Regions from separate parts of the Streptomyces sp. NBC_01288 genome, predicted to be linked through region 3. Evidence: riboswitches for the same ligand, from Rfam matches in the RefSeq annotation. Region 3 holds a riboswitch; each other region holds the start of a gene.
What was found. Region 3 has a riboswitch for ZMP and ZTP ahead of OG194_RS15110 (phosphoribosylaminoimidazolecarboxamide formyltransferase). Riboswitches for the same ligand answer to the same signal wherever they lie in the genome.
Positions count from the first base shown of each region.

Region 1: it holds a riboswitch for ZMP and ZTP, as region 3 does, so the genes downstream of both, OG194_RS17585 (glycine hydroxymethyltransferase) here and OG194_RS15110 (phosphoribosylaminoimidazolecarboxamide formyltransferase) in region 3, are expected to answer to the same signal.
Region 2: it holds a riboswitch for ZMP and ZTP, as region 3 does, so the genes downstream of both, OG194_RS03320 (bifunctional 5,10-methylenetetrahydrofolate dehydrogenase/5,10-methenyltetrahydrofolate cyclohydrolase) here and OG194_RS15110 (phosphoribosylaminoimidazolecarboxamide formyltransferase) in region 3, are expected to answer to the same signal.

Region 1 covers NZ_CP108427.1:4,037,075-4,047,232, reverse strand. The annotation lists gene OG194_RS17620 (ABC transporter permease) at 1-321, shown strand, start outside; gene OG194_RS17615 (ABC transporter substrate-binding protein) at 323-1,279, shown strand; gene OG194_RS17610 (isocitrate lyase/PEP mutase family protein) at 1,286-2,008, opposite strand; gene OG194_RS17605 (carboxymuconolactone decarboxylase family protein) at 2,055-2,552, opposite strand; gene pdxR (MocR-like pyridoxine biosynthesis transcription factor PdxR) at 2,599-4,023, shown strand; gene OG194_RS17595 (hypothetical protein) at 4,053-4,898, opposite strand; gene rocD (ornithine--oxo-acid transaminase) at 5,001-6,230, opposite strand; ZMP/ZTP riboswitch at 6,322-6,411, shown strand; gene OG194_RS17585 (glycine hydroxymethyltransferase) at 6,443-7,897, shown strand; gene OG194_RS17580 (hypothetical protein) at 7,943-8,701, opposite strand; gene OG194_RS17575 (hypothetical protein) at 8,741-9,436, opposite strand; gene OG194_RS17570 (hypothetical protein) at 9,710-10,158, opposite strand, start outside.
Region 2 covers NZ_CP108427.1:722,502-732,659, forward strand. The annotation lists gene OG194_RS03290 (SDR family oxidoreductase) at 1-896, opposite strand, end outside; gene OG194_RS03295 (MBL fold metallo-hydrolase) at 986-1,615, opposite strand; gene OG194_RS03300 (S-(hydroxymethyl)mycothiol dehydrogenase) at 1,615-2,703, opposite strand; gene OG194_RS03305 (ABC transporter ATP-binding protein) at 2,862-4,616, shown strand; gene OG194_RS03310 (hypothetical protein) at 4,696-4,992, opposite strand; gene OG194_RS03315 (nuclear transport factor 2 family protein) at 5,164-5,529, shown strand; ZMP/ZTP riboswitch at 5,788-5,872, shown strand; gene OG194_RS03320 (bifunctional 5,10-methylenetetrahydrofolate dehydrogenase/5,10-methenyltetrahydrofolate cyclohydrolase) at 5,894-6,742, shown strand; gene OG194_RS03325 (CU044_5270 family protein) at 6,743-7,642, opposite strand; gene OG194_RS03330 (RNA polymerase sigma factor) at 7,757-8,278, opposite strand; gene ctaD (aa3-type cytochrome oxidase subunit I) at 8,384-10,000, shown strand; gene OG194_RS03340 (hypothetical protein) at 9,997-10,158, shown strand, end outside.
Region 3 covers NZ_CP108427.1:3,507,373-3,517,530, forward strand. The annotation lists gene OG194_RS15070 (amino acid ABC transporter permease) at 1-223, shown strand, start outside; gene OG194_RS15075 (amino acid ABC transporter ATP-binding protein) at 277-1,029, shown strand; gene OG194_RS15080 (hypothetical protein) at 1,092-1,538, opposite strand; gene OG194_RS15085 (class I SAM-dependent methyltransferase) at 1,666-2,424, opposite strand; gene OG194_RS15090 (CGNR zinc finger domain-containing protein) at 2,525-3,154, shown strand; gene sodX (nickel-type superoxide dismutase maturation protease) at 3,058-3,492, opposite strand; gene sodN (superoxide dismutase, Ni) at 3,638-4,033, shown strand; gene OG194_RS15105 (IMP cyclohydrolase) at 4,233-4,916, opposite strand; gene OG194_RS15110 (phosphoribosylaminoimidazolecarboxamide formyltransferase) at 5,004-6,161, opposite strand; ZMP/ZTP riboswitch at 6,192-6,276, opposite strand; gene OG194_RS15115 (helix-turn-helix transcriptional regulator) at 6,469-6,879, shown strand; gene OG194_RS15120 (VOC family protein) at 6,890-7,306, shown strand; gene OG194_RS15125 (VOC family protein) at 7,376-8,125, shown strand; gene OG194_RS15130 (DUF952 domain-containing protein) at 8,327-8,674, opposite strand; gene OG194_RS15135 (GNAT family N-acetyltransferase) at 8,708-9,304, opposite strand; gene OG194_RS15140 (family 2 encapsulin nanocompartment cargo protein polyprenyl transferase) at 9,482-10,158, opposite strand, start outside.

The sequences.
Region 1 (10,158 bases), 530 kb from region 3:
CTGCGCCAGGTCGACCCGGCCGCCCTGGAATCGGCCCGCTCACTCGGCGCGACCAGCGCCCAGCAGCTGCGGCAGATCCAACTCCCGCTCGCCCGCCCGGCGTTGCTCCTCGCCGTCAACCAGGGTGTGGTCCTCGTCCTCGCCGTCGTCATCATCGGCGGCCTGGTCGGCGGCGGCGCGCTCGGCTACGACGCCGTGTTCGGCCTGGCACAGGGCGACCTGGCGACCGGACTGGTGGCGGGCGCCGCGATCGTCTGCCTCGGCCTGATGCTCGACCGAGTGACCCAGCCGACGGAACGCCGCACCAAGAAGGGAGCGTGACATGCGAGTTCGTACGGCTTACTCAGTGGCCGCGGTGACGTCCCTCGCCCTGCTCTCGGGCTGTGGCGCCGCCGACATGACCAAGCAGGCCTCGCCCTTCGCCAACGCGCAGGGCTCCAAGACCGTGACCCTCTCCGTCCAGTCCTGGGTGGGCGCACAGGCCAACGTGGCTGTCGCGCAGTACCTGTTGGAGCACAAGCTCGACTACCGCGTCGACACCGTCCAGGTCGACGAGGTCCCCGCGTGGGACGCGCTCAGCCAGGGCCGGGTCGACGCGATCCTGGAGGACTGGGGCCACCCCGACCAGGAGAAGCGCTACGTCGACGACAAGAAGACGATCACCCGCGCGGGCGGCCTCGGCGTCACCGGGCACATCGGCTGGTACGTCCCGACCTACCTGGTCAAGCAGCACCCGGACATCATCGACTGGAAGAACCTCAACAAGTACTCCTCGATGTTCCGCACCGCCGAGAGCGGCAGCAAGGGCCAGTTGATGGACGGCTCGCCCTCCTACGTCACCAACGACAAGGCCCTGGTGACGAACCTGAAGCTCAACTACCAAGTGGTGTTCGCCGGTTCGGAGGCCGCGCAGATCACCCAGATGAAGCAGTTCGCCAAGGAGAAGAAGCCCTTCCTCACCTACTGGTACGCACCCCAGTGGCTCTTCAAGAAGGTCCCCATGACGGAGGTGAAACTCCCCGCCTACAAGGAGGGTTGCGACGCCGACGCCACCAAGGTCGCCTGCGCCTACCCCCACACCCCGCTGGAGAAGTACCTCAACACGGACTTCGCCAAGAAGGGTGGCAAGGCGGCGGCCTTCCTGAAGAAGTTCAAGTGGACGACCGAGGACCAGAACGAGGTCTCCCTGATGATCGCCGACCAGAAACTCTCCCCGGCCGACGCCGCGAAGAAGTGGGTGGACAGCCACCCCTCCACCTGGAAGGCCTGGCTGTCCTGACCCCGGTCACCCCTTCAGCTCTACGGCCCGCTCCTTGAGCGCGAGTGCCGCCCAGCGCTGGAGCCCCGGCCCGAACGTGATGCGCGTGGCCCCGAGTTCACCCAGTTCGGTGGGCGAGGGGCTCTCGCCGTCCAGCCGCGCGAGCGCGTTCACCGGCCCCTGGATACCGGACCGCAGGAACGGCAGCACCTCGGCCGGAGCCATGATCGGATAGACACAGTCGGCCCCTGCCGCGACGTACAACGCGGCCCGCTCGATGGCCCGTTCGGGGTTGCCGTCACCGTGCAGGAAGGTGTCGACCCGCGCGTTGACGAACAACCGCTCCGCCGCCACCGCCCGCACCTCGGCCAGCCAATCAGCGTGCTGACGCGGATCCTTGAGCACCCCACCCTCGGAGTCCTCAAGGTTGCACCCCACCGCCCCCGCCTCCAGCAGCCGCTCCACCAGCTCCTTCGGCGCGAGCCCGTACCCGCTCTCGACATCCGCCGACACCGGCACGTCCACGGCCCGCACGATCCGCGCGACCGCCGCGAACATCTCGTCCGCCGGCACCGCCCCGTCCTCGCACCCGAGCGAGGCGGCGACCCCGGCACTGGGTGTGGCGAGCGCCGTGAACCCGGCCTCCACGAACACCCGCGCACTGACCGCGTCCCAGGGCCCGGGCAGCACCAGCGGATCACCGGGCAGCCGCCGCCGATGCAGACTCCGGAACAGCTCCACCTCGCTCACGGCCGACGCCCCCGCACCACTCGGTCCAACACCCGTGCGGGCGACGTCACTTGAACTGTCCCGCCTTGTAGTGCCCCGGCACCATCCGCGTGCTCACCCCGAACCGGTTCCACGCGTTGATCACCGTGATCGCGGCGATCAGCTGCGCCAGCTCGGCCTCCTCGAACTGCTCGGCCGCCCGCGCGTAGACCTCGTCCGGCACAAAGCCGTCCGTGATCACGGTGACCGCTTCGGTCAGCTCGATCGCCGCCAGCTCCTTCTCGGTGTAGAAGTGCCGCGACTCCTCCCACGCGCCGAGCTGGATGATCCGCTCCACGCTCTCGCCCGCCGCGAGCGCGTCCTTGGTGTGCATGTCGAGGCAGTACGCGCAGTGGTTGAGCTGCGAGGTGCGGATCTTCACCAGTTCCAGCAGCTTCGGGTCGAGGCCTCGCCGGGCGGCGATGTCGAGACGGACCATCGCCTTGTAGACCTCGGGCGCGTGCTGGGCCCAGTCCAGGCGGGGGCTGTGCTCGTGGGCGTAAGGAGTTTCCTGTGTCGTGGTCATGTCTCGACTCTAGAAGCCAGGCAGCCCAGGAGTATGGTCCATTTCCATGGCGAAATCATGGGCCACTTTCGGCGTCGACCTGCATCTCGATCCGACCGCCACCAGCACCGGCGTCCGCCGCGGCCTCACGGACGCGCTGCGCGACGCCGTCCGCACCGGCCGCCTCGCCCCCGGCACCCGACTGCCCTCCTCCCGCTCCCTCGCCGCCGACCTGGGCATCGCCCGCAACACGGTCGCCGACGCCTACGCCGACCTCGTCGCCGAGGGCTGGCTCACCGCCCGCCAGGGCTCCGGCACCCGCGTCGGCATGGGGGCACCTCCCACGCCCTTAAGGCAGTGGGGGAGTGCTGTCGTCCCGCCCACGCACCCCACCCCACCCCGCCGCCTCAGCAGCCGCCCCACCTACGACCTCGTCCCCGGCACCCCCGACCTCGCCGCCTTCCCCCGCACCGAGTGGCTCAAGGCCGCCCGCCGCGCCCTCACCAACGCCCCGTACCAGGCCCTCGGCTACGGCGACCCGCGCGGCCGCGTCGAACTCCGCACCGCCCTCGCCGCCTACCTCTCCCGCGCCCGCGGCGTACGCGCCGACCCCGAGCACATCCTGATCAGCGCGGGCATCTCCGGCGGCCTGCGCCTCCTCGGCGCCGTCCTGCGGGCCCGCGGCGCCCACACGATCGCGGTGGAGTCCTACGGCCTCGCCGTCCACTGGCAGATCCTGGACGAGGCCGGCCTGCGCACCCGCCCGCTCCCCTTCGACGAACTGGGCGCGAACCCAGGCCAGTTGACGGACGAACCGGGGGTCCTCCTGACCCCTGCCCACCAGTTCCCCATGGGCGTCCCCCTCCACCACGACCGCCGCTCCGCCGTCGTCGACTGGGCCCGACGCACCGGCGGCCTGGTCCTGGAGGACGACTACGACGGCGAGTTCCGCTACGACCGCCAGCCCATCGGCGCCCTACAGGGCCTCGACCCGAACCACGTCGTCTACCTCGGCACCGCCAGCAAGTCCCTCGCCCCCGGCCTCCGCCTCGCCTGGATGGTCCTGCCCCCCTCCCTCATGGAGGAGGTCGCGAAGGCCAAGGGCGGCACCGACACCTGCGGCGTCCTGGACCAGCTGACCCTCGCCGAGTTCATCACCTCCGGCGCCTACGACCGCCACGTTCGCGCCGCCCGCCTGCGCTACCGCCGCCGCCGCGACACCCTGGTCGAGGCCCTCGCCCAGCGCGCCCCCGACGTCCACGTCACCGGCATCGCGGCCGGCTTCCACGCCGTCCTCAGCCTCCCGCCCGGCACCGAACAGTCCGTGGTCCAAGCCGCCGCCTGGCAGGGCCTCGCCCTCCACGCCCTGTCCTTCTACCGCCACGAACACGCCCTCGTCGATCCGCTGGACGCCCTGGTCGTGGGCTACGGCACACCGCCGGACCATGCGTGGGCGGGGGCGGTGGAGGCGTTGTGCAGGGTGTTGCCGTGACCTAGGCCGCCGTTTTCGTGCGGCCTGGCCTACGCCGTTTCCACGGGAGCTTCGTCGGCTGCTTCCGCCGGCGCCTCACCAAAACGCGCCAACGCCAACGCCCCCGCCACCGCCACCAGGAACCCCAACACCGCCAGCCACTCCAACCCGTCCCGCGTACGGTCCCCGAGCCACACCACCCCCACCGCCGCCGGCCCGAGCGTCTCCCCGATCACCAACCCCGCCGTCGCCGTCGTCACAGACCCCCGCTGCAACGCTGTCGTCAGCAACAAGAACGCCGCACCCCCACCGACCAGCAGTGCGTACGTCGCCGGATTGCCGACCAGCGTCGAGGGCTTCAACGAGTCGATCAACCGAACCGCCACCTCGACCACCCCGAACCCGAAGCCCGCCCCCAGCCCCAGCGTCAACGCCCGCCCCCGCTCCGGCAGTCGCCCCCCGACCAGCCCGAGCAACAGCACCGCCACCGACGTCCCCAACATCGCCCACTTCAACGCCATGGACCCGGCCCGGTGCCCCTCCGCCCCGGACGCCAGCCCCAGCATCGCCAGCCCCGCGCACACCACGCCGACGGCCGCCCACTCCACCCCGCTGAGCCGAACTCCCAGCAGCCGGGCGGCCACCACGGCCGTCACCGCGAGGCTCGACGCCAGCGCCGCCCCGACCGCGTAGATGGGCAGCGACCGCAGCGCCACGATCTGGAACACGAACCCCAGACAGTCCAGCCCCAGCCCCGCCAGATACCGCCACTGACGCAGCGCCCGCAGCAACAGCGCCGCGTCCCCGCCCCCACCGGTCGTGGCCGCCCGCGCGGCGACCGCCTGCAACACCGTCGCCGTACCGAAGCAGACCGCCGCGCCGAGCGCGCACACCATTCCAAAGAGCACAAAGTGACTCTAGGGGAGGGGAGATCGCCACGGGCCTCCCGTGTGGGCCCTCTCACCGATCTCTGGAGATTCCCCGGACCGGCAACGGCCCTAGACCCCCAGCACCGCGCGGAGTTGGGCCAGCCCCCAGTCCAGATCCTCCCGGCTGATCATCAGCGGCGGCGCGATCCGGATCGTCGACCCGTGAGTGTCCTTCACGAGGACGCCCCGGTCCATCAACCTCTCCGAGATCTCCCGGCCCGTCCCGACCGCCGGCGTGATGTCGACCCCCGCCCACAGCCCCCGCCCACGCACCGCCGTCACCCGCCCGGTGTCCGTCAACTGCCGCAATTCCCGGTGCAGATGCTCCCCCAGCTCCGCGGCCCGCGCCTGGTACTCGCCCGACCGCAGCATCGCGATCACCTCCAGTGCCACCGCACACGCCAGCGGATTCCCGCCGAACGTCGACCCGTGCTCCCCGGGCCGGAACACGCCCAGCACCTCCGCACTCGACACCACCGCCGACACCGGCACCACCCCACCGCCCAGCGCCTTCCCGAGCACATACATGTCGGGCACCACCCCCTCGTGCTCACACGCGAACGTCCGCCCCGTCCGCCCGAGCCCCGACTGGATCTCGTCGGCGATGAGGAGCACGTTCCGCTCCCGCGTCAACTCCCGTACCCCCGCCAGATATCCGGCCGGCGGCACCAGCACCCCCGCCTCCCCCTGGATCGGCTCCAGCAACACGGCCACCGTGTTCTCACTGACCGCCGTCCGCATCGCGGTGAGATCCCCGTACGGCACGACCCCGAAGCCCGGCGTGTACGGCCCGAAGTCCGCCCGCGCCTCCGGGTCGGTCGAGAAGCTGACGATCGTCGTCGTACGGCCGTGGAAGTTGTTGCCCGCCACCACGATCTTCGCTCTTCCTTCGGGCACGCCCTTGACCCGGTACCCCCACTTCCGCGCGGTCTTCACCGCGGTCTCGACCGCTTCCGCGCCCGTGTTCATCGGCAGCACCAGCTCCATGCCGCACAGCTCCGCCAACTGCTCGCAGAACGCGGCGAACCGGTCGTGGTGGAACGCCCGCGACGTCAGCGTCACCCGCTCCAACTGCGCCTTCGCCGCCGCGATCAACCGCGGATTGCCGTGCCCGAAGTTCAGCGCCGAGTACCCGGCGAGCAGGTCCAGATACCGCCGCCCCCGCACGTCCGTCATCCACGCCCCGTCGGCGGTGGCGACGACCACCGGCAGCGGGTGGTAGTTGTGCGGGGTGTGCGCCTCGCCGGCGGCGACGAGGGCTTCCGTACTGTCTTCGCTACTGGCTTCCGTACTGGTCACGGCGTCTCCCGGGGGTGAGGGTGCCCCTTTCCTATCCTCGCCCGCATGGTGGACGCGGGAGCCGCACCGTCCGGCCCGCCCGGTAGGCTGACCGGCGGGCCGTGACTGGCGCGCTGGGATGGGACCGACCATCGGGGAGCGGCCCGAGCTGGAATGTGTGCCGTGCGCCTGGGCCGTACCGAGAACGCCGAACGCCACGTCCGGAGGTCCCCATGCCCGACAATTCCGCGCCCCTTTCCAACGAGTCCACCGCCTTCCGCGCCGCCCTCGACGTGATCCGTGCCGTCGAGCCCCGCGTCGCCGACGCCATCGGCCAGGAAGTCGCCGACCAGCGCGAGATGCTCAAGCTGATCGCCTCCGAGAACTACGCCTCCCCGGCCGCCCTCCTGGCCATGGGCAACTGGTTCAGCGACAAGTACGCCGAGGGCACCATCGGCCGCCGCTTCTACGCCGGCTGCCGCAACGTCGACACCGTCGAGTCCCTTGCCGCCGAGCACGCCCGCGAACTCTTCGGCGCCCGCCACGCCTACGTCCAGCCGCACTCCGGCATCGACGCCAACCTCGTCGCCTTCTGGTCGATCCTCGCCGACCGCGTCGAGGTCCCGGCCCTCGCGAAGGCGGGCGTCCGCCAGGTCAACGACCTCTCCGACGCCGACTGGGCCGAACTCCGCCAGGCCTTCGGCAACCAGCGCATGCTCGGCATGTCCCTGGACGCCGGCGGCCACCTCACCCACGGCTTCCGCCCCAACATCTCCGGCAAGATGTTCGACCAGCGCTCCTACGGCACCGACCCCGTCACCGGCCTCATCGACTACGAGGCCCTGCGCGCCTCCGCCCGTGAGTTCAAGCCGCTGATCATCGTCGGCGGCTACTCCGCCTACCCGCGCCTGGTGAACTTCCGCATCATGCGCGAGATCGCCGACGAGGTCGGGGCGACCCTGATGGTCGACATGGCGCACTTCGCCGGCCTGGTCGCGGGCAAGGTGCTGACCGGCGACTTCGACCCGGTCCCGCACGCCCAGATCGTCACCACCACCACCCACAAGTCGCTGCGCGGGCCGCGTGGCGGCATGGTCCTGTGCGACGACTCCCTCAAGGACCAGGTCGACCGCGGCTGCCCGATGGTCCTCGGCGGCCCGCTCCCGCACGTCATGGCCGCCAAGGCCGTCGCCCTCGCCGAGGCCCGGCAGCCCTCCTTCCAGGACTACGCCCAGCGCATCGTCGACAACTCCCGTGCGCTGGCGGACGGTCTGATGCGCCGGGGCGCCACCCTCGTCACCGGCGGCACCGACAACCACCTCAACCTGATCGACGTCGCCTCCTCCTACGGCCTCACCGGCCGCCAGGCCGAGGCCGCCCTCCTCGACTCGGGCATCGTCACCAACCGCAACGCCATCCCCGCCGACCCCAACGGCGCCTGGTACACCTCCGGCATCCGCATCGGCACGCCCGCCCTGACCACCCGTGGCCTGGGCACCGCCGAGATGGACGAGGTCGCCGGTCTCATCGACCGCGTCCTCACCACCACGGAGCCCGGCACCACCAGCAAGGGCGCGCCGTCCAAGGCCAAGCACATCCTCGACCCGAAGATCGCGGACGAGATCTCCCACCGCGCCACCGACCTCGTCGCCGGCTTCCCGCTGTACCCGGAGATCGACCTCGGCTGACAGCTGACACACGCTCTCTCTTGAGTTGTCAAAGATCGGCGACTCTCACAGATCGATGAGTTCCTGTCGAGGTTCCTCGCGCGGCGGTCCGGTCTCACGCCGGGCCGCCGCGCGGCGTATCAGCAGCGTGCCGCCGACTCCGACAGCCACCCCCGCGGCCGCCCACCAGACAGGTCCGGCAAGCCCTTCCGATCCAGCTCCGCCCCCAACTGCCGTGCTGCCGGTACCGGTTGAGCCGAGCACCCCCGCCCGCTCCATCTGCGCGAAGACCGCGCGCGGCGCCCGATGCCAGCGGATGTCGTCGTCCGCCACCTCCGGAGCCGGATCCGTCCGCACCCACGGTGTGCCGTCCGCGGCCACGAACAACTGGTCCTCCCGCTCCACCGCCACGTCACCACCCGGAGCCCGACTCGTCCGAGGCCACCCCCCGACCCCGGTCAGCCCCCACACCACGGTGATCCGCACCGCCGGATACCGGCCCGCCTCCCACTCCTGCGACACCCGCTCCGTCCCCGCGTACGTCGGCCGCAACAGCGTCCACAGGCGGGCGAACGACGACTCCCCGGAACGCCATGTCTCCGTCCGGCCCGAGTCACCGGCCACGACCAGCGCCAGATCCGGGATGTCCCGCAGCGGGTCCTGAGCTCGCGTCTGCGCCTGATTCACGACTCCGGTCCACATCTGATCCGTCCCGACAGCCTGAGCCTGAGCAGACCCGGCCAGAACCGTCAACACCGGCCCAGCCACGAGACACAGGCCCCGCAACCTCGCCCGCCCCGTCGCCCGTCCCCTCCCGCGTTCCATCCGTCCCCCCTCTCCATCTCTCCTCGTCCCCTCCGCCCCTCACACGTCCCGCAACTCCTGTCTGGGCCCCGGCTCCCGCCGTCTCGTCCGCCACCGGTCCAACGGCAGCCGCGCGACGAACGGCCGCAGAACCAGGGCCAGTACCGCTCCGGCCGCCGCACCCGGTATCGCCCACCACCAGTCGGTGCCGTGCCCCTTGTCCGGCAGGGAGACCTGCACCGTGGTGGTCCCCGTCCCCGTCCCCGTGTCGGTGTCAGGCGCGGCGGTGGCGGGCTCGGTCGACTGCCACGGCGCCGGGAAGATGCCGGAGTAGCCATCACCGGTGCCCTTGCCCATCACGCCCAACTTCTTCAAGAGGGCGCGCAGTTGGGCGGGCTGCCCCGCCCGGTGCCAATAGCCGTTCAGGTTCGTGTTCTCCGACGCGTCGGCCGCCGTGTGGATCCAGACCGCCTGCGGTCGGGACTCGACCGGAAAGACCCGGTCGATCCGCCAGGGTGATATGTCGTGCGCCAGCCAGGTGACGTTGATCTGCCGGGCGTGGGCCAGATCGGCCTCGGGCGGCTTGTCGCGGGTGCCCTTACCCTCCGGTCCGAGCAACTGCTGGAGTTTTCCGTACTGTTCGTCCGAGTAGTACAGCGCTTTGGCCTGCCCGCTTGCCGGCGAGGTCACGAGCACGCTCGTGGGTCCACCCGCCGCAGCGTCCGACGCACCCCACACCATCAGGGCCAGCGTCATCGCCAACGCCCCGCTCAGTGCAGTCAGTTCACGAACCCCGCCCGAACGCCTCCCGGGCCTGCCCGTGACCCTGACCCCGCCTGCCCCGCCCGTACTTCCGCCTCCGGACATCCGAACCCCCAACCAGCCGATCCCCGTACGGCCCGCCCGCGAGCCGCCTGTCACTTCTGGTACACCGCTCGACCCGCCGAGGTTCCCACTCCGCCCGCACTGCTTGAACTGCTCGCACCCCTCACACGACTTGCGCCACCCACACCCGTCGCTCAACGCGTCCTACCCCCGCCCGTCGAGCGACCGCGCGATCTCCAAGGCCCGCCGCTTCGATCCCACGCCCTCCAGACGGAACGTCAGATCCCCGCCCGGAACCCCCCTCACCGCATGGGTCCACAACAGCGTCGGCCTCGCCGTCCGCTCCTCCCGCGTATAGCGGTCCCCGTCCGCGTCCACCAGCCAGAAGCTCAGCAGATGCGGTCGCGCGAACCACAGCGCCGGGTCCTGTATGCCCTCCGGAGGGACGGTCCCGTCCAGCGACAGCCACTCCGGCGGCTCGCGCACCGTCTTGGCGAAACCGATGTCCAGCCGCGCCGGATACTCGTCGACCCGGACCGTGTGCCCGCCCTCCCGCCAGCACAGGCTCACCAGAAAGCGCCCCCGCGGCTCACCGGTCACCGTCACCGCGTCCGGCACACCCAGCGCGTCCGGCACCACCGGCTCGAACCCCG
Region 2 (10,158 bases), 2.8 Mb from region 3:
TCCGCCGCTTTCCCCACGTCCTGCACCTCGACCAGGTACCGCCACGCGTCGGGGCGGCTGCCGTCGAGGTCCGTGAAGCCGTACACGGGGGCGAGTCCGCCGCTGGACAGCGACTGCCCGTTCCAGCGGGCCACTTCGGGGTCGGCGGCGAGGGCGGCGACGGCGCGGCCGACGTAGCGCGGGGTCTCCGAGATGGCGAAGTGGGGGACGCGTTCCAGGGCGTCGCGCCAGTTGTCCTCGCGCACGCCGAACTGGTCGAGCATGATCTCCGAGCGCAGCCAGCCCGGAGTCAACGCGACGGCGGTGGCGCCGCGTCGACCGAGTTCGTGACCGAGGGCGAAGGCCATGCGCAGGACGGACGACTTGGCGAGGTCGTAGAAGAAGGAGACGCGGTAGGTGTCGCGGTTGTACTCGGCGGTCCCGTCGGTCATCTCGACGACCAGGCCGCCGGGTCGGCGCAGCAGCAGGGGCAGCGCGTGGTGGCTGGTGATCGCGTGCGTCTCGACCGCCAGCCGGAGGAGTCGTAGACCCTTGTCGAGGTCGTGTTCCCAGACGGGGGTGTCCCAGGCGAAGAGGTGCTCGCCGCCCCAGATGTCGTTGACGAGGAGGTCGAGGCGGCCCTGTTCGTCGTCGATGCGGTCGACGAGGGCCCGTACGGCCGAGGGCTCCAGGTGGTCGGTGGGTGCGGCGATGCCCTGGCCGCCGGCCGCGGTGACGAGGTCGGCGGTGTCCTCGACGGTCTCGGGCCGGTCGTACTCGGAGCGCTGCGCGCGGGTGCTGCGACCGCTCACGTAGACCGTGGCGCCGGCCGCGCCCAGTTCCACGGCGATCCCGCGTCCCGCTCCGCGCGTCGCTCCCGCGACCAGCGCGACCTTGCCTTCCAGTGGACCCGGCATGTCCGGCCTCCCGTGCTCGTTCGACTCGCTGTCATGTCGATCGTGCAGGAGAAACCGGACACCTTCTGTCGGGATTTGGCGGGTGTCTCTCAGTGCCCCCGCGCGATCCACTCCTCCAGGTGCGCGGACTCCGCCCCAACGGTCGTCGAGTCGCCGTGCCCGGTGAGCACCTTCGTCTCGGCCGGGAGGGTGAGCAGCCGGTCGCGGATGGAGTCGATGATCGTCGGGAAGTGGGAGTACGACCGTCCCGTGGCGCCCGGTCCGCCGTGGAAGAGCGTGTCGCCGGTGAAGACCGTGCCGAGCCCGGGGTCGTACAGGCACACCGCGCCGGGCGCGTGCCCCGGCGTGTGCAGCACCTTCAGGTCGGCGCCCGCGGCCTCGATCACCTGGCCGTCGGCGAGATGGGCGTCGGGGTCGCGGTCGGGGTGGGTCTGCTTCCACAGGGGCAGGTCGTCGGGGTGCAGCCAGATCGTGGCGCCGGTGCGGTCGGCGAGTTCGGGCGCCGCGTCGATGTGGTCGTTGTGGGCGTGGGTGCAGATGATGGCGGTCAGCCTGCGGTCGCCGATCGCGGCGAGGATGGCGTCGGCGTCATGGGCGGCGTCGATGACGACGACCTCGTGGTCGTCGCCCACGATCCACACGTTGTTGTCGACGTCCCAGGTACCGCCGTCGAGGCTGAACTGCCCGGAGGTGACGAGGTGTTCGATGCGAGCGCCCATCACAGCTCCACCACCGAACGCAGCACATCGCCGCCGTGCATCCGCTCGAACGCCTTCTCCACCTCGTCGAGCTGGATCGTCTCCGTGACGAACGCGGCCAGATCCAGGCGCCCTTGCTGATGCAGATCGATGAGCATCGGGAAGTCCCGGGAGGGCAGACAGTCGCCGTACCACGACGACTTGAGCGAACCACCACGCCCGAAGACGTCCAGCAACGGGAGTTCGAGCTTCATCTCCGGGGTCGGGACACCGACGAGGACGACCGTGCCCGCCAAGTCGCGGGCGTAGAAGGCCTGTTTGTACGTCTCCGGGCGGCCGACCGCCTCGATGACGACGTCGGCGCCGAAGCCACCGGTGAGTTCGCGGATGGCCTCGACAGGGTCATTGGCCTTGGAGTTGACGGTGTGCGTGGCCCCCATGGAGCGGGCCTTCTCCAGCTTCCGGTCGTCGATGTCCACGGCGATGATCCGCGCCGCGCCGGCGAGCCGGGAACCGGCGATCGCCGCGTCACCGACACCACCGCAACCGATGACCGCGACCGTGTCACCGCGCCCGACGTTGCCGGTGTTGATGGCCGCGCCGATGCCGGCCATCACGCCACAGCCCAACAGCCCGGCGACCGCGGGAGAGACGGCCGGATCGACCTTGGTGCACTGTCCGGCGGCGACCAGCGTCTTGTCGGCGAAGGCTCCGATGCCCAGGGCCGGAGAGAGTTCCTGGCCGGTCGAGGCGAGGGTCATCTTCTGCTTGGCGTTGTGGGTGTTGAAGCAGTACCAGGGGCGGCCACGCAGACAGGCGCGGCAATTCCCGCACACGGCACGCCAGTTGAGGATCACGAAGTCGCCGGGGGCCACATCGGTGACGCCCTCGCCGACCGACTCGACGATGCCGGAGGCCTCGTGGCCGAGCAGGAAGGGGTAGTCGTCGCTGATGCCGCCCTGTTTGTAGTGCAGGTCGGTGTGACAGACCCCGCAGGCCTGTACCTTCACCACGGCCTCACCGGGTCCGGGGTCGGGTACGACGATCGTCTCGACCCGGACCGGCTCGTTCTTGCCCGGTGCGATCACGCCGCGTACTTCCTGCGCCATGGTCCTGAACCCTTTCGTCGCCGTTGTCCCTGCCTCCGACCCTACGCGTGACTGATCGGTAAGGGCACGCTGACGTCCCGGCCATGCGTCCTGCCCCTCACCGGGATCAATGGCGGCCGACGTAGCCTGAATGTTCCGACCGACTCCCGAGGAGCGCCGTGAGCATCGCAGGGACTCAGAGCGGTCCGCCGGCCTGGCGGTTGCTCCTCGACTACGTACGGCCGCACCGCTGGGCCCTGTTGGCGGGCGCGCTGCTCTCGTTGGTCACCGGGGGCACCGGGTTGCTGTTGCCGCTGGTGGCGCGGGGGCTCATCGACGACCTCTCGCACGACCGGACGATCACCGGGGCGCTGCTCGCGATGTCGGCGCTGGTGGTCGCCAACGCGGCTCTGGGCGCGCTGGGTTCATACGTTCTGCGGCGTACCGCGGAGTCGGTGGTGCTCGGTGCGCGGCGCACCCTGTCGTCGTATCTGCTGCGGTTGCGGATCTCCGCCGTGGACCGCAGCGAGCCCGGCGACCTGATGGCGCGCATCACCTCGGACACGACCCTGCTGCGCGAGGTCACCACGGACTCACTCGTCGGGCTCGGCACCGGAGGGCTCACGCTCGTCGCAACTGTCGTCATGATGGGCCTGGTTGACCCGGTTCTGCTGGGCGTCACCCTCGCCGTGATCGCGGGCGCGGGCACCGTGCTCACCCTGATCCTGCCGCGCATCAACCGGGCCAGCCGGCAGGCACAGGACGCGGTCGGCGTGATGGGCGCCTCGCTGGAGCGGATCCTGGGCGCGCTGCGCACGGTGAAGGCGTCCGGCGCCGAGGAGCGCGAGGAACGCACCCTGCACGCGGCGGCCGAGGAGTCGTGGCGGCAGAGTGTGCGGGCCGCCAAGTGGAGCGCCGCCGCGGGCAATACGGCAGCACTGTCGATGCAGGTCGCCTTCATCACCGTCCTCGCGGTGGGCGGAGCACGCGTGGCGACGGGTGCGATCGACATCGGCACGCTGGTCGCCTTCCTCCTCTACGTCTTCTATCTCATGCAGCCGATCCAGCAGGTCGTCGGCGCGATCACGCAGTACCAGACGGGCACCGCGGCCCTCTCCCGCATCCAGGAGGCGCTGCACCTCCCCGCCGAACCCCCGTCCCCGCCCGCCCAGTTGCCCTCCCCCGGCGCCGAACCCGCGGCCCTCGCCTTCGACGACGTCCGCTTCCGCTACGCCGACGACCTCCCCTACGTCCACCACGGCGTGACCTTCGAGGTACCGGCCCAGGGCATGACGGCGTTCGTCGGCCCGTCCGGCGCGGGCAAGACCACGGTGTTCTCCCTCATCGAGCGTTTCTACGACCCCGAGTCCGGCGCGATCACCCTCGACGGCCGGGACCTCGCCGGGTGGGAACTGTCCCGACTCCGGTCCGCCATCGGCTATGTGGAGCAGGACGCCCCGGTCCTGTCGGGTTCCCTGCGCGACAACCTGGTGCTCGGCAACCCGGACGCGGACGACGACGCCGTCACCCGCGTCCTGAAGACGACCCGCCTCGACGGCCTCATCGCCCGCCTCCCGAAGGGCATCGACACCCTGGTCGGCCACCGGGGCACCCGCCTCTCGGGCGGCGAACGCCAGCGTGTGGCCATCGCCCGCGCCCTGCTGCGCCACCCCCGCCTGCTCCTCCTCGACGAGGCGACCTCGCAGCTCGACGCGGTGAACGAGGCGGCCCTGCGCGACACCGTCGCCGATGTGGCCCGTACGACGACGGTCCTGGTCGTGGCGCACCGGCTGTCCACGGTGACGATGGCCGACCGGATCGTGGTCATGGACGCGGGCCGGGTCCGCGCGGTGGGCACGCACCGGGAACTGGTGACCGCCGACCCGCTCTACGCGGAGCTGGCGGCGACGCAGTTCCTGGCGACGGCGGGCTGACTTCGCAAAACGGCTGAGGGCCGCCCGCTTCCGGACGGCCCTCAGGGCCTGCGTGCTCCGCGGGATCAGTACCGCGGGCTCACGGCTCGATGCTGGGGAGGAGTCCCGTGACCGGCGCGGTCATGTCAGTGACCTGGTGCAACTGCTGGAGGTCGTTCAGGTGGTTCATGCCCTGAAGCTGACTGGCGACCTTCGGGATCTCCGCCTGGTGCTCGGCGGGGATCTCACTCACCGCGAGCGAGTCCAGCAGGGCGACCGGGCTGACCTTGCCGTCCTTGAAGGCGGGCGCGTCGGCGGCGTTCGCCATCGGCGCGACGAGGCCGGTGACCCCGACGGCGAGACCAACGGCGGCGGCAATACGTCGTGTTGAGATCATGCCCTCAGCAACGCGGCCGGTCCCCGCGCGGTCACGGGCACCGGGCACCCCTCACCCGTCAGGCGGAGCGCGCCGCCCGGTTTGCCGACACCGGCGCGACGGAGGATTCTCGTAGGAGAGGCCCGCCGCGGCTCGCTCCTGTTCGGGCCGCGGCCCTCCGAGGAGGTCACCATGGGCACCGCGGCACGCCCCGGCTTCGACACCGAAGCGCTGCGCCGGGGCATCGAAGACCACACGACGGCGACACTGCTGTCGCTCTACGCGGACGACGCCGAGATCCACGTCGTCGACCACCAGACCCAGCCCAGCCACCCCAAGGTCCTGCACGGCCGGGACGAGATCGGCGCGATGCTCGCCGACGTCTACAGCCGCGACATGACCCACAAGCTGGAGGAGTGCGTCGTACAGGGGGACCGGGTCGCCTACAGCGAGTCCTGTCAGTACCCGGACGGGGCCCGGGTCCTCGCCGAGTCGATGCTCCTGCTGGAGGACGGCAAGATCACCCGGCAGACCATGATCCAGGCATGGGACGGCTAGCGCGGCTGGTGCCGAAGGTCCACATCGACACCCGCCTGACCTGGACCTTCTCGGCGACAACAGCACCCGCGCGGTCCGCTGCGACGCGACGCCGAGCACCGGTTTCCGCAGCGGGCCTGCGGGCGTCCGCCGCGCTGCTGGGGTCGATGCTGCGAGCGGCACGGTCCCGCCCGCTCCCCACACCACCGGCTGGTCGGACCCGGCACGTCCGGCGTCGGTGAGCGGGCCCTGACGGCCGTGGACCCGTCGGTTACGCTGTTCGTGGGTCGTGACTGGCGCTGAGGTGGAGCACCACCGTGGAGCGGCCCACGCGGAGTCGATGCCGTGCGCCTGGGCGATTGGTCAACCAGCTCAGGAGTGGATCATGTCTCAGGCACGGCTCATGGACGGCACCGCGCTCGCCCGGCGCATCGTCGAGGACACCGCGAAGAAGGCCGCCGACCTCACGGAGCGCACCGGTACGGCGCCCTGTCTGGCGACGGTTCTGGTCGGCGCGGACCCGGCCTCCGTCACCTACGTCCGGATGAAGCAGAACCGCAGCCGCAAGGCCGGTATCGAGTCCCGGCACGTGGAACTGCCAGCCACCACGACCACCGCCGAACTGGTCGGCACCCTCGACGCCCTCTCCGCCGACCCCACCGTGCACGGCATCCTGCTCCAGCACCCGATGGGTGAACACATCGACGAGCGGGCCGCGTTCGAGGCGATCGCGGCGGAGAAGGACGTGGACGGCGTCACCTTCGCGTCGTTCGCGTCGATGAGCTTCGGCCTGCCGGGCTTCGTGTCCTGCACGCCCGGCGGCATCATGCGGCTGCTCGACGAGTACGGCGTCGACCCGTCCGGCAAGCGGGCCGTCGTCGTCGGCCGCAGCGCGATCCTCGGCAAGCCGGCCGGGATGCTGCTCCTGGCCCGCGACGCGACCGTCACCTACTGCCACTCCCGCACCCGGGACCTGTCGGCGGTGGTCCGCGAGGCGGACATCGTGGTCGCCGCCGTGGGCCGCCCCCGGCTGATCCGCGGCGAGGACATCAAGCCCGGCGCGGTCGTCATCGACGCCGGCTACAACGCGGGCAACATCGGTGACGTCGACTTCGAATCCGCCGCCGAACGCGCCTCGTTGATCACGCCGGTGCCGGGCGGCGTCGGCCCGATGACGATCGCCACGCTCCTGGAACAGACGGTGACCGCCGCGGCCCGGCAGCTCGGGGTGTGATCAGCGCGTCCACGCGCTGTAGTCCATGACGTCCCCGGCCTTGACGCCGTACTCGGGCTGGTCCTTCGTGAAGGTGCTCTCCATTCCGAGAACGGCGCCGGTGGCCGGGTCCATGATCAGCATCAGGCGGGTGGCGGGCTGCTGATAGACGTACGCCTGCCCGTGCCGCCCGAGCCGGTCGGTCACCTCCCCCACCGGCCGCAGCCCGTCCGCCCCCGCGAGCAGTCGCGCCAACGCGGCAGACTCACGCGCCCCGAGCGTCCACTCGTCAAGCAGCTCCCCCACGGCCGACAGGAGTTCGGGGGTGGTCAACGGCGCCTTGCTGTACGCCGTCTCCCGGAGGTACGCCCGCAGTCCGGCCACGTCGTGCGGGGGCCGGGCATCGGGCGGGACATCGCTCCAACTCGGCGGAAACGTCGTCTCCTTGAGGACATGCCCGTCCTCGACGACACGTTCCGTGTGACTGGCGTCCGCGTTCCAGCGCACGATGCGTTCCTCGGGGATGGTGACCGGCGGCTTGTCGTCGGACATGCCGAGACTCCACGACTGCACGTGAGTTCCCCTGCGCAGAACGGGAGTTCCGTCGGCCGCGGTCGCCACGGCGAGGGCGGCGAGCTGCTTCAGCGATACGGGCGTGGAGTGCGCCTGCACGACCAGGGCGCGGGGAGCAGCCACCGCCGGGGTACTGCTCGGCCCACCCAGCACGAGGGTGAGTACGGTCGCGGCAACGGCAGCGGTGGCCGCAAGGCTCCAGAGCAGCCGCCGACGCTGTGAACGCCGTTCGTACAGCAGCCTGTTGAGCCCGCGCTCCGCGTGATGATCGAGCGGCCCGTCGCCATAGAGGGGCCCATCGCTCGTGAACGGGTTGGCGCTACGCAGGAGTTCGAGTTCGTCACCCATGGCATTGATCCTTCAACGGGCTAGTTGCAGCACCCCAAAGGGGCGCGGGGAACTGCGCGACCAGCCACGACGCACCCGCAGCCAACCAACAACACATCGCGGCACTCTCAACGGTCATCGCCCCGCCCCTCCAAGCACCGCGAGCCGATCGATCTCCGCTCTCAACCGCCGCCGTGCCCGATGCAACCGCATCGCCGCAGCCCGCACCCCACACCCCAGAACCACGGCAACCTCCTCCACACCCAGTTCCTCCCACGCCGTAAGCCTCAACACCTCCTGGTCGCCCGACGACAACCGCGCCAACGCCTCGTGCACCCAACCGCCGGGGGCATCCGCATCGGGCCCGGCCACAACCTGCCGCCCGTGCGCGCGATCGTCGTTGCCCAGCCGATCGACAAGCCGACGCCGCCGCCCGTACCCACGCACCGCATTGGCCAGGCAGTTACGGGCCACGCCGTACAGCCAGGGCAACGGGGCCGCCGGCAGATCCGCACGGCGGCGCCAGGCGACGGTGAAGACCTCCGCCACCACTTCCTCGACCTCGCTGCTCCGCCCGTCCAGTCGCCGCGCAACATAGCGGCTGACCGCCCAGTAGTGCTCGCGATAGGCAGCGGCGAAGTCCTCGTCGTTGCTCATGTTCCGTTCGTGTCCGGCACCGGGGCGATCGTCACACCCGATTTCGTGATTCTCCTCGCGTCCGTCGAGTGTGACGTGCGGGCGGCGCGCGGACACAGGCGGGGCGTGAGAGACCTCAAGAGCATCAAGTGGCTGACGACCACGGACCACAAGACGATCGGCACGCTGTATCTGGTCACGGCGTTCGGGTTCTTCTGCATCGGCGGCGTGATGGCGCTCCTCATGCGCGCCGAACTCGCCAGACCCGGCCTGCAGATCATGTCGAACGAGCAGTTCAACCAGGCGTTCACGATGCACGGCACGATCATGCTGCTGATGTTCGCGACGCCCCTGTTCGCAGGCTTCGCCAACTGGATCATGCCGCTCCAGATCGGCGCCCCGGACGTCGCCTTCCCCCGCCTGAACATGTTCGCCTACTGGCTGTATCTCTTCGGCTCGACGATCGCGGTAGGCGGCTTCCTCACCCCGCAGGGCGCGGCCGACTTCGGCTGGTTCGCCTACTCCCCGCTCTCGGACGCCGTCCGCTCCCCCGGCGTCGGCGCCGACATGTGGATCATGGGTCTGGCCTTCTCCGGCTTCGGCACGATCCTCGGTGCGGTCAACTTCATCACCACGATCATCTGCATGCGCGCACCGGGCATGACGATGTTCCGCATGCCGATCTTCGTGTGGAACGTGCTGCTCACCGCCGTACTCGTTCTGCTGGCCTTCCCGGTCCTCGCCGCCGCGCTCTTCGCGCTGGAGGCGGATCGGAAATTCGGGGCACACGTCTTCGACGCCGCCAACGGCGGTGCGTTGCTGTGGCAGCACCTCTTCTGGTTCTTCGGCCATCCAGAGGTGTACATCATCGCGCTGCCGTTCTTCGGCATCATCTCCGAGGTCATCCCGGTCTTCTCCCGCAAGCCGATGTTCGGCTACATGGGACTGGTCGCGGCCACGATCTCCATCGCCGGCCTCTCCGTGACCGTGTGGGCCCACCACATGTACGTCACCGGCGGAGTCCTGCTGCCGTTCTTCTCCTTCATGACGTTCCTCATCGCCGTGCCAACAGGCGTGAAGTTCTTCAACTGGATCGGAACGATGTGGAAGGGCTCCCTGAGTTTCGAGACCCCCATGCTCTGGGCCACCGGCTTCCTCATCACCTTCGTGTTCGGCGGCCTGACCGGCGTCATGCTCGCCGCCCCGCCCATCGACTTCTCGACCTCGGACTCGTACTTCGTCGTCGCCCACTTCCACTACGTGGTCTTCGGCACGGTCGTGTTCGCGATGTTCTCCGGCTTCCACTTCTGGTGGCCGAAGATGACCGGCAAGATGCTCGACGAGCGCCTCGGCAAGATGACTTTCTGGACGCTGTTCATCGGCTTCCACGGCACGTTCCTGGTCCAGCACTGGCTGGGCGTGAACGGGATGCAGCGCCGGATCCCCGACTACCTGGCGGTGGAGGGCCTGACGACACTCAACACGGTGTCGACGATCTCCTCGTTCCTGCTCGGCCTGTCGTTGCTGCCGTTCTTCTACAACGTGTGGAAGACGGCCAAGTACGGCAAGAAGGTCGAGGTCGACGACCCGTGGGGCTACGGCCGTTCGCTGGAGTGGGCGACGTCCTGCCCGCCGCCGCGGCACAACTTCGTCTCGCTCCCCCGCATCCGCAGTGAGTCCCCGGCCTTCGACCTCCACCACGCCGACATCCCCGCCCTGGAACGGGAGTTGACGGCCCGGTGACCGCCATGGACGAACACCCCGTCGACACCGGGGCCTTCCTCAACGACGTCGAGGGCCACCTGCTGATCGCCGCAGCCCGCGCGGAGGGCCGTACGGCCGCCGCCCGTTTCACGGCACGGCTCGACTGGCTCACCGACGGCCAACGGAACGAGGTGGAG
Region 3 (10,158 bases):
CCGCTACGCCCAGGACATCGGCCAGAACTCCGGCGCCCCGGTGGAGATGTACTTCCTCGCCGCCGCCTGGTACCTGATCATGACGTCGGTCCTGAGCGTCGGGCAGTACTACGTCGAGCGCTACTACGCCCGCGGCTCCAGCCGCGCGCTGCCGAACACGCCATATCAGAAGATCAAGGCGAACATGCTGTCCATCGGCCGTCCGACGGGAGGCGCGGCATGAGCCCGAAGCTCAGCAAGACCGACGACGCCGCTACGACGGACCCCTCGGTCCCGATGGTCAAGTCCGAGGGTGTCCACAAGTCGTTCGGCCCGGTCGAGGTCCTCAAGGGCATCGACCTGGAGGTGAAGTCCGGCGAGGTGTTCTGCCTCATCGGCCCCTCCGGCTCCGGCAAGTCGACCTTCCTGCGGTGCATCAACCACCTGGAGAAGGTCAACGCGGGCCGGCTGTACGTCGACGGCGAGCTGGTCGGCTACCGCCAACAGGGCGACAAGCTCTACGAGTTGCGCGATCGCGAGGTCGCGGTGAAGCGCCGGGACATCGGCATGGTCTTCCAGCGCTTCAACCTGTTCCCGCACATGACGGCCGTGGAGAACATCACCGAGGCGCCGGTGCAGGTCCGGGGCGTCAACAAGGGCCAGGCCAGGGAGCGCGCGATGCAGCTCCTGGAGCGGGTGGGGCTGTCCGACAAGGCGCAGAACTACCCCTCGCAGCTCTCCGGCGGCCAGCAGCAACGGGTGGCCATCGCACGGGCGTTGGCGATGGACCCGAAGCTGATGCTCTTCGACGAGCCGACCTCGGCCCTCGACCCGGAGCTGGTCGGCGACGTCCTCGACGTCATGCGCGACCTCGCCGAGTCCGGCATGACGATGATCGTCGTCACCCACGAGATGGGCTTCGCCCGCGAGGTCGGCGACAGCCTCGTCTTCATGGACGGCGGCGTGGTGGTCGAATCCGGCCACCCGCGCGACGTCCTGACGAACCCTCAGCACGAGCGCACCCAGGGGTTCCTGTCCAAGGTGCTCTGAACGATCCCGAACGGCTGATGCCGCCCACCCCGGCCGGGGTGGGCGGCATCAGCCGTTTCACGTCAGTGCAGGTTGAGCCAGGGGCTGCGCGGTGACAGGTTGCCCTCCGTGGTCACGTTGTACATGTGCACGAAGGTCTCGAACTGTCCCTTGCCGTGGAAGTCCTTGCCGTTGTAGCGCTTGTTGACCACCTTCCCCGTCGGGCAGGTGTAGACCTTCTTGGAGACGATCTTCTCGCCGGTGGTGACGGCGGTGATGAGGATCTTGCACTTCGGGTGCTTCTTCCCCATGGAGACGATCGCGTAGGGGTGCCCCACTCGCGTGGCCTTCTTGCTGATGCAGGACTTCCAGGTGATCAGGGTGCTGTCGTTGGGATAAGTGTCCACGTCCGAGTACGAGTAGCACCCGCCGTTCCCTTCGGCGAAGGCCGCCGGCGCCGCGGTCCATCCCGCGACCGACACGACCGCACACATCACGACTGCCCCAGCGGCCTTCTTGAGCTGCAACACAGACTCGTCCTCTTCCGTTCTCGGGCGGCACACCAGCCACCCGGCCACAGAAGATCATCCCAGACACTTGCCCGCTTGCGCAAAGATGCAACGACACCAGCGCGACACAACGGCCGCGAATCTGGGCCTACTTCAGCGCCAGCAGCACCGTGTCGGAAGGCGAGCACCACACCGCCCGGGCCTCCCCGAACCCCTGCTCGCGCAGTACGCGCGCGTGCCAGGCCGGGGAGGGCATGTCGCCGTCCGCGTGCTCGCCGTAGATCTCGTAGCGGCGGGCCGTCGGTCCGGCGAGGACGGGGTCCTGGGCGGCGAGCTGCCACCACTCGGCCCAGTCCAGGACGCCGTTCCCCTTGGCCCGATCCATCTGCGCGTGCCGCTGCGCGCGCTCCGCCGCGTTGATCCTGGGCGTCGACTCGTCGATCATGTGGTCCGCGTTCATGAAGACACCGCCGTCGCGGACGAGTCCCGCGACCTGACCGTAGAGGGCCGCGAGGGGTTCGCTGTGCAGCCAGTGGAGGGCCGTGGCGGTCAGCACGGCGTCGTACGAGTCGTACGGCAGCCTCGTCGTCCACTCCGGGTCCTTGAGGTCGGCCGTCACGAAGGTGACCCGCTCGTCGTCCGCGAAGGTGCCCTCGGCGATGGCGAGGAGCGCCGGGTCGAGGTCGACCCCGGTGCTGGTGGCGTCCGGGAGGCGGGCGAGCAGCCGGGCCGTGATGCTGCCGGTGCCGCAGGCGAGGTCGAGCACGCGGGGTGCGGGGCCGGTGAGGGCCTCGACCATGTCGAGCATGATCCGGAAGCGGTCCTCCCGGTCGGGCATGTACCACTCCTGCTGCCGGTCCCAGCTCTCCTGCCAGGCCTGCCAGTCGGTTCCGACACCGGTCGTCATGAGGACCCCCTGTCCACTCACTGTCGTAATACCCTGGAAGCACGATCAGCTGTTACCCGACCGCATCCACGACCATAGAGCGCCTCCGTAAGGACTACAAGTGGAACTGGCCTATTACTCGGACTACGCCGTACGCCTCGTCAACACCGAGGAACCGGCGCGGGGCAAGGACGCCCTGACCTCGGTCGAGGCCGTGCGGGACCTGTTCGGCACCAACCAGGAGGCGGCCCGCCGCGCCGCCGACGCCGACGTCACCCGCTTCCGTTCGGTCCGGGGGCGGCTGCGGGCGGTCTTCGAGGCGGCCGACGGCGGCGACGAGACCCTCTCCGTGAACCTGCTGAACTCGCTCCTGCTGGAGTTCCCGGTCAGCCCGCAGATCTCCGGGCACAACTTCCGTGACGACGACGGCCGTCCGCTGTGGCACATGCACCTCGCGGACCACCCGTCGAACGCGACGGCCGGCTACGCGGCGATCGCGGCCATGGGCCTGGCCTTCCATCTCACCGAGTACGGCGTCGACCGCCTGGGCCTGTGCGAGGCGGCGCCGTGCCGCAACGCCTACCTGGACACCTCGACGAACCGCTCCCGGCGCTACTGCTCGGACCGTTGCGCGACCCGCGCCAACGTCGCCGCCTACCGGGCCCGGAAGCGCCTGGAGGCCGACCGGTCGGGAAACACGGGCCTGGCGGCCGAGAGCGCCCAGCGGACGAGCGCGAGCGGCGACCGCTGACCGGACTTCGGCGGCCGGTACCGGAAACGCACCCTGCCCAGCACCAGATCCTCCGGCACGGCGCCGTAATCGGTACTGTCCCCACCGGCGAACGCGTTGTCCCCGAGCACCCACCACCCGCCGTCCCGCCGCTCCGCGGCCCGCTTCACGACCAGCAGGTCCTGCTGGAACGGATGCCTCAGCACGACGATGTCGCCGGGCCTGATCCGCGCCCCGTACTGCACCACGAGCAGATCCCCGTGCAGCAGCGTCGGCACCATGGACGGCCCGGTCACCTCGGCCGTCCCGAAGGGCAGTGCGGCCCTCCCGCGCTCGGTCTCCTGCGACAGCTCCGGCATCCCCGGCACCTCCCCGGTCCTATCCTCCACCAGTCTGAGTCCGACCCTGGACTTTTGTCCTAAGCCCATGGGGGCACTCGCGAAATCAGCTTCTCCAGGGAGTAATGTCCCACCTGAGAAGACGATCACGAGGAAGGAACGCTCCATGCTTTCCCGCCTGTTTGCCCCCAAGGTGAAGGTCAGCGCGCACTGCGACCTGCCCTGCGGTGTGTACGACCCGGCCCAGGCCCGCATCGAGGCGGAGTCGGTGAAGGCCGTGCAGGACAAGATGGCCGCCAACGACGACCCGCACTTCCAGGCGCGCGCCATCGTCATCAAGGAGCAGCGCGCCGAGCTCGCGAAGCACCACGTCTCGGTGCTCTGGAGCGACTACTTCAAGCCCCCGCACTTCGAGAAGTACCCGGAGCTGCACCAGCTGGTCAACGACACCCTGAAGGCCCTCTCGGCCGCCAAGGCGTCCACCGACCCGGCGACGGGCCAGAAGGCGCTCGACTACATCGCCCAGATCGACAAGATCTTCTGGGAGACCAAGAAGGCCTGACACCCAGTCGGCCCGACCCGACCGACCGGCGATCGGTGCACCATCGCAGGTCGGCGGGCGCAGGTCAGCGGGTTTGGGGAAGGGGCTCGGCCGGTTCACCGGCGGAGCCCCTTCGTCGTTCTACGCCAACGCCGGAGGCCGTGTGCGCGATGACCGGCGGGGCTCTCGAACCGTGATGGTGCGCTACAAGCGTCGCAGCTCAAACGGAACGCTGGATCGCAGAGCCCGGTCCCCGGGCAGGATCGACGACGGCGGCGGCGATCCGGAACCGTTCGTCGAGCCCGGACCAGATCTCGTCCAGCAGTTCCTCACCGTTCCTGGCGCCGACAGCGGCCTCGGTGAAGGGAGCGGCGACCGAGACCCGTTCGCCATCGGAGTCGTAGGTGGTCAGCAGGACCGCCTCGCCGGGTTCCAGATCCTGTACGGCGAGGGTCATCACGTTGCTGGTCGGACGTGCGGCGCGACTGGGCCGGGCGGCTCCGAAAACGGTGGTGCGTCCGCCGTCGCGGCTGATCAGCGCGGTGATCCGGGACGTCCGGATCGGCGGGTCCGGTTCGTACGCGAAGCCGCTGAGCGCTTCGGTGGGCGCGGCTCCCGCACGGAGTCGTTCCGCGGCCTGGGACACCTGCTCACCATTGCCCAGAACCAGCCAGCCGCCGGTGGCCGTGGCGGCGGCGTAGTGGCGCAGCGGATCGTGTCTCCCCATGGTGAGGGGGCCGACCACGAGCTCACCGTCGATCAGTCGCAGGGCGCGGTCGCGCGAGGCAGGGCTGCGGCCGGTGAGGAAGTAACCACCCAGAACCGCTCCGGAGTGGGTGCGGGCGCACAGAACCCCGCGGCCCGGATAGGAGTTTGCGGACAGCAGGTCGTGGAGGGAGAGCATGCGGCCGCGCTTTCTGGTGTCGGTCGGGAGGGAGGCGGCGCTTTTCTGACGCGGCGCCCCGCGAGCGCCGTCGCAGGGCCTGGTTCCTCAGTGGTGGAACAGCCTGAGGCCGGTGCGTACGAGGGTGATCCGATGCTCGCGGCATGCGTCCTCGACCTCGGCGGAGCGGATCGATCCGCCCGGCTCGGCGATGTAGCGGACACCGTGCCGCTGTGCGTGGTCGACGTTGTCGCGGAACGGCAAAGCCCCGTCGGAGACGAACGCGACGCCCTTCAGACGGGCCGTCCACTCGGCGCGCGAGCTGCCGGTCAGCGCTTCCCTCGGTTGTGACAGCGCACGGGAGAGGCGGGTGCTCTCGTCCGGCGTGAGGTCACCCTCGACGGAGCGGATCTGCCAGTTGATCCGGTCCTGGCGCCGGATGTCCGGCCGGAAGGCGAGGGCGCGAACCGCCGGATGGCGGCGCAACCACCAGGTGTCGGCCTTCGCGCCGGCAAGCCGCGTGCAGTCGACGCGGGACTGCTGTCCCGCGCCGATGCCCAGCGTCATCCCGTCCCGCAGGTAGCACACCGAGTTGGACTGGGTGTGACGCAGCACCACCAGGCCGAGCAGAAGATCCTCCGCGGCCGTCGTGGGCAGCGCACCGCACACGACGTTCTCCAACAGCGTGGCGGCGAGCGGCACTTCGTCCCGTTGCTGGGCCAGGCGCAGGCCGAAGACCTCGCGCGTCTCACGCTCCGGCGGCACAAAGGCCGGGTCCGCTTCCATGACGAGGAAGCGGCCGTTCTTCTTCTTGGCGAGCGTTCCCACGGTGCCCGGCGCATAGCCCGGCGCGATGACGCCGTCGCAGACCACGCGGGCCAGCGATGCGGCAAGTTCCGCGTCGACCGGGTGCGAGACGGCGGCGAAGTCTCCGTAGGAGGACTTCGGATCGGCATCGCGTGCGCGCAGATACGCGCTGGTCAGGGGGCCTACATCGTGCTGCTGAACGCCGTGGAGCTCCGCTGTCACGTCATCGACGGCCCCGGCCACGGCGGCACCGGCGGGTGAGACATGCTTGAAGGAAGCGGCCGCCGGCCGATTCAGGACCCGGCTCGCCTCGTACACCAGCTGCCAGCCGTTCAGCGCGTCCAACATGTTGATGTACGACGGGCTTCCCCGCACCACCCGAACCGGCCACCGGCCGGGCCGCACCGGTGTCGCATCGGCGGGCTGCTGCTGCGGGTTGATTCCGTAACGCAGTTCCACGTCATGGCCTCCTCAGCTGAAGATCACTGACGGAGGCGCCCAGGCGGTCGACGCTCACGTGAAGGAACGGCCGCTTCCCGGTGGTTGTCCACCCTCGCCAGTCGCGGCCGGGCACCACTGTAACGGCAGACGGCAGACACGGCATGGTGATCGGAGGCCGCCTGAGGGCGGAGCCGGACTGTGCGCCGCGGCGGTCCCGGGCAGCGGGCGGCACCGCGGGCGGCCGCTCCCCGCGGTCCGCACACAGCCCGCAAGAGACCCGCTGTTCCCGGCCCGGTGAAAGCGGCCCCGTGCCATCCTGGACGACGTGAACCGCGACGACCTCGTACGGCTGCGCCAGGCCCGCGACCGCATGAACCGCGAGTACGCCGAACCGCTCGACATGGCCTCGATCGCCCGCACCGCGCTGATGTCCCCGGGCCACTTCCAGCGCAGCTTCCGCGCCGCGTACGGGGAGACGCCGTACAGCTATCTCATGACCCGGCGGATAGAGCGCGCGAAGGCGTTGCTGCGGCGCGGGGACCTGAGCGTGACCGAGGTGTGCATGGCCGTCGGCTGTACGTCGCTCGGTTCGTTCAGCTCCCGTTTCACCGAGCTGGTCGGTGAGACGCCCAGCGCCTACCGCGCCCGTTCCCACGAGGCGGGCACGGTGATCCCGTCCTGCGTGGCCCGCACCTTTACCCGGCCGAACCGGGCGGGACCGCCGCTCCGCCCCTAGCCTGTCGTCCATGGACCTGAAACTCCGCCAGTGCTTCATCGCCGTCGACGACCACGACAAGGCGCTCGCCTTCTACTGCGACGTCCTGGAGCTGGAAATCCGTAACGACGTCGGTTTCGAGGGCATGCGGTGGGTGACCGTGGGGTCGCCGTTGCAGCCTGACGTGGAGATCGTCCTGGAGCCGCCGGCCGCGAACCCGGACGCCTCCCCCGCCGACAAGCAGGCCATGGCCGAACTACTCGCCAAGGGCACCCTGCGCGGGGTCAACTTCACCACCGCCGACTGCGACGCCCTCTACGCCAGGGTCCAGGAGTCCGGCGCCGAGGTGGTCCAGGAACCGACGGACCAGCCGTACGGCGTCCGCGACTGCGCGTTCCGCGACCCGGCCGGGAACATGCTGCGGTTCATGCAGCGGAGTGAGGACTGACGGAGCGAGGACCGACCGGCGGCCGAAAAACACGCGGGCGGCTCCCTGCCCCGCGCCTACGATCACGCCATGAGCGCTACGAGCATCCGCTGGACCTACGCCTTCGTCGACCGCCCGCACGACCGCCTCGGCGCCGCCCGCGACTTCTGGACGGCCGTCACGGACACCCGGCTGTCCGAACTCCGGGGTGACGAGGGCGAGTTCGTCACCCTGCTGTCCGACCGCACCGACGCCTGCGTGAAGATCCAGGGCGTGGACTCCGGCCTCGGCGGCGCTCATCTCGACTTCTCCGTCGAGGACGTACCGGCGTTCGTGGAGTCCGCGCTGCGGCTCGGCGCGGAGACCGTCGCCGAGCACGACGGCTGGGCCGTACTCCGGTCCCCCGCGGGGGAGTTGTTCTGCGCCGGCCCCTGGCACGGCGAGTCCGTACGGCCGCCCGTCGTGGCCGGCACCCGCCTCGACCAGGTGTCCCTCGACATCGGCCCCGGCTCCTACGACGCCGAAGTCGCCTTCTGGAGCGCCCTGTTGCCCGACTGGGCCTCACTGTCGGGCGCGCTGCCCGAGTTCCATGTGCTCAAGCCCCCGCCCGGCCAGCCGATCCGCATCCTGCTCCAACGCCTCGGCGAGGAACGCCCCGCGTCCGCCCATCTGGACCTGGCCTGCGCGGACATCGACGAGGCCGTCGTACTGCACGAGCACCTCGGCGCGACCGTCGTCTCCCAAGGCAGGCACTGGACCGTGATGCGGGACCCGGCGGGCGGCACGTACTGCCTGACAGGCCGAGACGCGGAGACCGGCGGGCTCCCTAACCGCCCCTGACGCAGACGACGAGCACTCGATGGTCGTCGCGCCGCGAGTCCGTCGGCATGGGACAGGCACTCTCCCCGTCCTGCCGCGACAGCGGCGTACGCGTCTCGCCGGGCGGGTGCGACGCGCCGGAGTCCTGCAGCCACAGCGTGAGCCCGCCCCCGACGGCCACCACGACCGCCCATGCGACCAGGGCCCGGCGCCATAACCGGCTCACGCCGTCCACACCTCCACATCCACCACCGCGCCCACCGGAATCGCCCCGTACACATGCGGGAACTCCTCCCCACCCGGCTCCGGCGCCTCGTACTTCAGCGGTGCGTCGAGCCGTGCCGGGTCCACGACCAGGACCACCAGCTCGTCGGGGCCGTCGTAGGAACCGTACAAAAAGGCCGCCACGCGCGGGAGTTGGGTACGGGTCGAGCAGTGGATGAAGCCCTCCTCCTGGAGGGTGCGGCCACGGGTCGACCACTCGTAGCTCCCGCGCTCGCGGGCCGCGTCCCACAGGGCGCGCTCGGTCATGTGGAGGATGGGGGTGGTGGTGAGTTCCTGTTCCGGCATAAGCCCACGCTACGGCCCCTGCGTCTGCCCTCGCTACGGCTTCGGCTCGCGCCACATCGGGTACATGCTCGGGCCGTCCGGGAGGTCGAGGGTGTGGTCGGTGAAGGTGTAGCCGAGGCGCTCGTACAGCTTGGTGCTGCGCTCGCTGCTCGCCTCCAGGTACGCGGGCAGGCCCTCGCGGTCGCAGCGGTCCAGGACGTGCCGGATGAGCGCGGCGCCGAGGCCGTCGCCCTGGCGGCCCGGTGCAACGGCGATCATCCACAGGTACTCGTGGGCCCGGCCGGCCGGATGGGACTCCGCCATCAGCCGGGCTATCGTCTCGACCCGCTCGTTGTCGGGATCGACCAACTCCCGTAGCTGTACGGCCTCGTCCTCGCCGTTCTCCGGATGCGCCTCGGCCGGCACCGACAGCCACAGCGCGCACGCCGCGCCGTCCTCGGCGAGGTCGATCCGGCCGTCGGCGAACACCGCGTCGGTGAAGGAGGCCATCAGCCTGTGGTGGGTCGTACGGCGGTACTCGGCGTCGGGAAAGACCCAGCCGCTGACCGGATCGTCCTGGAAGGCCTCGTCCAGCAGCCGGACGACCAGCTCTCTGTCACCCTCGCCCGCCGCCCGTATCGCCACGCCCATGTTCCGCCCACCCCAACGTCTCAACAGTCTTATTCTGTACGGGTGTTGAGCCTATCCGGGTTTCGGTGAACGAAGGCGGGCCCCGCGCACCGTGGGGATGCGCGGGACCCGCCGGTCCGGGGCCTCCGGTGGCCGTGCGGGGTCAGGTCCGCGCGGTTCCGGAAGGCTCCGGAGTCATCAACTGCTGCGCCGGGTCACGAACTCGGCCAGCGCGAGCAGACCGCCCGCGTCCCGCGGGTCCGGGATCGCCCGGGCCAGCTCCTGCACGGCCCGCGCCATCCGGTCGGCCGCCTGGTCCTGCGCCCAGTCCCGGCCCCCCGCCCGCTCGACGGCGAGCGCGGTGCGCTCCAACTCCCCTTCCTCGTACGGCATTCCGTACAGTTCCGCGAGTTCCACGGCCGCCGGTGTGCCCGAGGTGAGGGCGGCGACCACGGGCAGGGACTTCTTGCGGACCGCGAGGTCGGCGCCGGCCGGTTTGCCGGTGCGGCCGGGGTCGCCCCATATCCCGATGACGTCGTCGATCAGCTGGAAGGCGAGCCCGGCCTGCCGGCCGAACGCGTCCAGCGCCTCGACGTCCTCGGCGGACGCCCCCGCGTACAGCGCGCCCACCGCGCAGGCGCAGCCGAGCAGCGCGCCGGTCTTGGCCTCGGCCATGACGAGCACCTCGTCGAGGGTGACCTCGCCGGGGGCCCGCTTCTCCATGGCCGTGTCCGCGTGCTGGCCCTCGCACAGTTCGACGACGCAGTCCGCGAGCCGGGCCGCGGCGGCCGAGGACGCCGGGTGCGGGTCCACGGCGAGCAGCCGCAGGGCCAGCGCCTGGAGGGCGTCCCCGGCGAGGATCGCGTCGGCGTCGC